DNA from 2 places in the Nostoc sp. ChiSLP03a genome. Region 1 is predicted to be linked to the other one. Evidence: predicted binding sites of a transcription regulator. Region 1 holds the regulator's gene; the other holds the start of a gene.
The links. Region 1 encodes HrcA, which represses chaperone genes, less so after heat shock. Its sites were predicted from a motif close to TTAGCACTCNNGANTCNNGAGTGCTAA; they were not measured.
Positions count from the first base shown of each region.

Region 2: groL (chaperonin GroEL) is a predicted target of HrcA. The motif match lies at 1,452-1,478, and genes of this name have one in related genera.

Region 1 covers NZ_JAVRBQ020000095.1:50-3,262, reverse strand. Annotated here, with positions in the region: gene RMY32_RS15510 (rhodanese-like domain-containing protein) at 1-124, shown strand, start outside; gene RMY32_RS15505 (heat-inducible transcriptional repressor HrcA) at 593-1,744, shown strand; gene RMY32_RS15500 (DUF2834 domain-containing protein) at 1,871-2,545, shown strand; partial or broken gene RMY32_RS15495 (photosystem II q(b) protein) at 2,852-3,213, shown strand, end outside.
Region 2 covers NZ_JAVRBQ020000148.1:127,632-130,844, forward strand. Annotated here, with positions in the region: gene RMY32_RS24675 (DUF4351 domain-containing protein) at 1-209, shown strand, start outside; gene RMY32_RS24680 (MraY family glycosyltransferase) at 271-1,353, opposite strand; gene groL (chaperonin GroEL) at 1,511-3,184, shown strand.

The sequences.
Region 1 (3,213 bases):
CGGCATCCGCTCTGCCCAAATGTGCCAGTGGTTGATTGCTCAAGGTTTTACAAATGTGCAAAATATTTCGGGTGGTATTGATGCCTATTCCCAACTAGTAGACCCTTCAATTCCCCAGTATTAGCTTCTGCTCGGATACATCATTCAGATGGAACTTACTCTTCCATCTGACTTTTGCTATGCTAAACATAGAAATACATCAATTTAGAGGCTTGCCGGAAAGTTTGAAATTTGGGCATCACCTACATCTGCATAAAAATGTTGGATTGCTCTAAATTACAGTTCGGCGGTAACCCCTGAAGAAAATACGTATCTAATAATACTGTTGCAAGCAGAAATTTATGCAAAAGTACGGTTAGAAAAAAGCATCGCAAGGGTACATTATAACTAGCAGCTTTTGCAAAAAAATTGAGCTGCTAGTTCAACCCTAATCTTAAAAAAAATGCTTTGTACATAAACTTTAAAAATACTTATCATAATATAATTATATAATTTGATACCTTAATAAATTATTAATATTTTCTGTTTTCGATTAAATCCCCAAATTTCTTGAGAGTTTGATTAAAATTTGCCTTCAGCAAAACATACCATAATGGAAGTTCAGTTAACAAATCGACAACAGCATATACTTTGGGCAACGGTACATCACTACATTGCTACGGCAGAGCCAGTTGGGTCAAAGGCTTTGGTTGAGGAGTACGACCTGGGTGTAAGCTCGGCGACAATTCGCAATGTCATGGGTGTTTTAGAAAAGTCTGGATTGCTCTACCAACCACATACTTCTGCTGGACGTGTACCTTCAGATTCAGGCTATCGCATTTATGTTGACCAGCTAATTACACCTTCTCTGCGTTCGCGCAGCGTGTCGCAAACAGACGCTACGCGTAGCTTGCTTCCACAAAGTGGTACGGAAACTTTAGGGCGAGAAGTAGAGATGGCATTGCAAAAGCAGCTACAGTGGCAAGATCGAAGTTTAGAAACCCTACTGCAAGGAGCCGCGCAGATTTTAGCAACCTTGAGTGGTTGCATTAGCTTGATTACTATGCCGCAAACGACTACAGCGCTATTGCGACATCTGCAATTAGTGCAAATTGAAGCTGGGCGGATCATGCTGATTGTCGTAACAGATGGTTACGAGACACATTCCAAATTGATGGATTTGTCGCCAACACCAGAAGAAACCCAACGAGATTCAGAGGTAATCGATCGCGAGTTGCAGATTGTTTCTAACTTTTTAAATAGTCACCTGCGGGGGCGAAGTCTGTTGGAATTAGCCAACCTCAACTGGAGCGAACTAGATCAGGAGTTCCAACGCTACGGGGAATTTTTGAAAAACTCAGTTGCAGAATTGACTCGTCGCACTCTTGCACCGACTACAACCCAAATTATGGTTCGGGGTGTGTCAGAAGTTTTACGCCAGCCAGAATTTTCCCAGTTACAGCAGGTACAAACAATTATCCACCTGTTGGAAGAAGAACAAGACCAACTGTGGCGATTAATATTTGAGGAACCAGAACCAGAGGATGGTGGTAAACCAAAGGTAACAGTTCGTATTGGCGCAGAAAATCCATTAGAACCGATACGCACCTGCACCTTGATTTCTTCTAACTATCGCCGAGGTTCGATACCCGTAGGAAGTGTGGGAGTTTTGGGGCCAACGCGCCTAGATTATGAAAGTGCGATCGCAGTAGTAGCGTCTGCTGCCGATTATCTCTCAGAAGCTTTCAGTTATTTCAATCCTTAATTAGCAATTAGCGATTAATCTTTAGAAACAAGCCGCTACGCCTCTAGGCGAGCAAACGATACCATAGCAAGTAGATAGCCGTATTTGTAACGGCAAAATCAATAATTAATACTACTTAAATCTTTCATGCTTAGAAAAATTGCCTTTAGTGTACTGTGGCTGGGATTTGTTGTCTATGCTTTTTTCCTCGCGCCTCCTGAGCAACCTGGTACATTCGAGTTAATTAAAAACCTTTCTATTGGGCAATGGGAAGGCATTAACCCGTTAGTCATAGCATTATTCAACCTCATGGGCATCTGGCCTCTTATTTACAGCGCAATAGTCTTTATTGATGGTAGAGGACAAAAAATACCTGCTTGGCTGTTTGCTTCTGTCTCTTTCGGAGTTGGTGCTTTTGCCTTGTTGCCGTACTTAGCCTTTAGAGAACCAAATAATCAGTTTGTCGGTAAAAAGAATATCTTGCTCAAATTACTAGATTCTCGTGTGACTGGTTTTGTATTGACAGTAGCCACAGTTATTCTAGTTACCTACGGTATAAGAGGTGGAGATTGGAGCAATTTTGTGCAAGAGTGGCAAACTAACCGCTTCATCCATGTGATGAGTTTAGATTTTTGCTTACTCTGTCTATTATTTCCCGCATTGCTGGGGGATGATATGGTGCGTCGCGGTTGGAAAAATCCGCAGTTGTTCTGGTTAATAGCCTTGATACCGCTATTTGGGCCATTGGTTTATTTATCTGTGCGTCCACCTTTACAAGAGGTGGGTATAGAGTTCATATCCAAGCAGCCAGCAACGAATTGAAGAATAAAGTGCATTTTCACAATCCAAAATCGTTCGACTGAGCGTAGCCCCACTCCTTCCCTACAGGACGCTACGCGAACGGAGAAGCAAGCTACGCGTAGCTTTTTGCAGGAAAGTCTAAAATCCAAAGTGATATCACCCAAAGTCCCCGCTTTTTCAAAGGTTTGGGGATTTTCTGTGGGTGCGTAAATCCCAAGAGAAAATTTTTTCTGAAAGTCCTTTACAAAACGCAATAAATTCATTAAGATGTGTAACAGGTAGTCAAACCTACCTAATTCATCTGCAAATAATCGCATTTATAAAACAATGACAACAACCTTACAACAGCGCCAAAGCGCCAATGTATGGGATCGATTCTGCGAATGGATCACCAGTACCAATAACCGGATCTACATCGGTTGGTTCGGCGTAGTAATGATCCCCACCTTGCTAGCCGCCACCGCTTGCTTCGTAATCGCCTTCATCGCCGCTCCTCCAGTAGACATTGATGGTATCCGCGAACCTGTTGCAGGTTCCTTGATTTATGGAAACAACATCATCTCCGGTGCAGTAGTACCTTCCTCCAACGCCATCGGTTTGCACTTCTACCCAATTTGGGAAGCAGCTTCCTTAGATGAGTGGTTGTACAACGGTGGTCCTTACCAATTGGTAATCTTCCACTTCCTGAT
Region 2 (3,213 bases), on a different contig from region 1:
GACTTTATGAGGAGCTCAAGCAGGAAACAACTCTAGAGCTAGTCATGCGCCAGTTACAACGACGCATTGGTAATTTGAGTCCGCAATTGCAAGACCGCATCAGCCAGTTATCTATCGAACAGCTTGAAAATCTAGCCGAGGCACTGTTGGATTTTTCCACAGAAGGAGATTTAGTTGTTTGGCTGCAAGACAATTTAACTCAAGCTTGAATTTTTGGTGGACTGAATAAACATAGTAGGGCTAGCACTGCAATGCCGACCCTACAAGCAACTAAGGCTGTTGGCGTATCCTTTGCCAGACTGTAAAGCCCAAAAGCAGGATAATGCTACTGGCGGTTGTCAGCATCACAGCCAAACTCATACCTTGTATTCTCATCGCTAGCAAGTTGAAAACTAAGGTAATTGACCAAAGCGTAAACGCAGCATGGCGCTGGGAGAGTCCCCAAGCAAGTAAGCGGTGGTGCAGGTGGTCTTTGCCAGGAGTACTCAGAGGGTTATTTCCTGCTAGTAGCCGCCGCACAAATACTTGAGTGGTGTCTAACACCGGTAACAACAGAAATAAAACCGTGGGAATTAGGGCATAAACTGTGTTTTGTTGCAGTTTGCCTAAAATACTAGTTGCTGCCAGGACATAACCGAAAAAGTATGCTCCGGCATCACCCATAATAATTCGTGATGGATGGAAATTATGGCGCAAAAATCCTAGTGCAGCACCTCCCAAAGCTGCGAGGACTAAGATTGCCGCAGCACGATTGTTAAATTGAGCTGCAACGCCCAATAAACTCATGGCGGTTATAAAGCTAATTCCTCCTGCCAAGCCATCCATACCATCCATCAAATTGATGGCGTTGGTAATCCCTACTACCCATAATACTGTTAGCAACATGGACAGAAGTGAATCGATGGGAGTGCCAAACAGGACTTTGACACTGATGCCATTAGCTACCAGCAAAAGTGCCGTGACAATTTGCGCCCACAATCGCACAGAGGGCGGTAAGCCAAACTGATCGTCAATAAAGCCCACCAAGACTAATATCGAACCCCCCAACAGAATAGTGAGCACCTGAGCCAATACGTTTTGGAGTTCGATCGGTCGTAAAAGGCTAGCTAATACCAGCGCAGCAATCACGCCCGCGTAGATAGCCAGCCCCCCGGCATTGGGTAAAGGTTCTCGGTTGAGTCGCCGTGCGTTGGGTTGGTCAGCCCAACCTACCCGCAAGGCGAATTTGCGTACTGTCGGAATTAAACGCCAAGTTACAAGCCAAGCCAAGAGGAACGTAAATACTACTGCCAACCAGCCGGTGCCGCTAGGGTCGGCAATACCAAGGGACTTAAGGGAGTTGTCTAGATTCATCTCCCAATTCAAGCATTACTGCCAGTATCTAATATGAGCATCACCTGTATATTAATCAATTTTTTTATTTCCATTTGTAACTTGAGCCGCTTGAGAGATTAGCACTCTGGCGCTGTGAGTGCTAAATTGTCTAATGGAAGCGCTGGAGAAATCAAACATGGCGAAAATTATTGCATTTGACGAGGAATCGCGGCGATCTCTAGAAAGGGGTGTTAACGCCCTTGCCGATGCCGTAAAAATCACCTTGGGGCCCAAAGGTCGCAATGTCCTTTTAGAGAAAAAATTTGGCGCACCTCAAATTGTCAACGATGGTATCACTGTTGCCAAGGAAATTGAATTAGAAGATCCTTTGGAAAATACTGGTGCAAGACTCATCCAGGAAGTGGCCTCAAAAACTAAAGATGTCGCTGGAGATGGGACAACCACCGCCACAGTTTTAGCACAAGCCTTAATTAAAGAAGGTTTGAAGAACGTCGCGGCAGGTAGTAACCCTGTGAGCTTGAGACGCGGGATCGACAAAACTATTGAGGCATTGGTAGAAGAAATTGCCAAAATAGCCAAGCCAGTAGAAGGAAGTGCGATCGCTCAAGTTGCCACTGTTTCTGCTGGTAACGATGAAGAAGTTGGTCAAATGTTAGCTCAAGCAATGGAAAAAGTCACCAAAGATGGTGTAATTACCGTTGAAGAATCTAAATCCCTGACAACTGAACTAGAAGTAGTTGAGGGGATGCAGATTGACAGAGGTTATATTTCTCCCTACTTCGTCACCAACAACGAACGGCAAATCGTCGAATTTGAAAATGCTCGGATTTTGGTTACTGACAAAAAAATCAGCAGCATCCAAGATTTAGTACCTGTGTTGGAAAAAGTCGCCCGTTCGGGTCAGCCTTTGCTAATTATTGCTGAAGATGTCGAAGGTGATGCTTTGGCAACTTTGGTGGTGAACAAAGCGCGGGGTGTACTGGCTGTGGCTGCCATTAAAGCGCCTGGGTTTGGCGATCGCCGCAAAGCTTTGTTAGAAGATATTGCGATTCTCACCGATGGACAGTTGATTTCGGAAGAAATCGGTTTAAGCTTGGATACCGCTTCTCTAGAAGCATTGGGAACTGCCCGCAAAATCACTATTGACAAAGAAAATACCACAATTGTTGCTGGTAGTGTCACCAAGCCAGAAGTACAAAAGCGGATTGGTCAAATTCGCAGACAGTTGGAAGAAACTGATTCTGAGTACGATAAAGAAAAACTGCAAGAACGCATCGCCAAGCTCGCTGGCGGGGTGGCAGTAATTAAAGTGGGTGCGGCAACCGAAACCGAACTCAAAGACCGTAAGCTGCGGATTGAAGACGCGCTCAACGCTACTAAAGCTGCTGTAGAAGAAGGTATTGTTCCTGGTGGTGGAACAACCTTAATTCACTTAGCTAAGGCAGTACAAGCGATTAAAAACACCCTAGAAAATGACGAAGAAAGAATTGGGGCTGATATTGTCGAAAGAGCGCTAGAAGCCCCCTTGCGTCAAATAGCAGATAACGCTGGTGCTGAAGGTTCTGTGATCGTCTCTAGAGTCCGCGAGAGCGACATCAACACTGGCTATAACGCTGCTACTGGCGAATTTGAAGACTTGATTGCTGCTGGTATTATCGACCCTGCCAAAGTTGTGCGTTCAGCTTTGCAAAACGCTGGTTCCATTGCTGGTTTGGTCTTAACCACCGAAGCGATCGTGGTTGAAAAGCCAGAGAAGAAATCCGCTGCTCCTGCCCCTGATATGGGCGGCATGGGCGGCATGGGTGGCATGGGTGGCATGGGCGGTATGGGCGGCATGGGTATGTTCTAATTTCTGCTGACCCAGATAAATATTTTTTA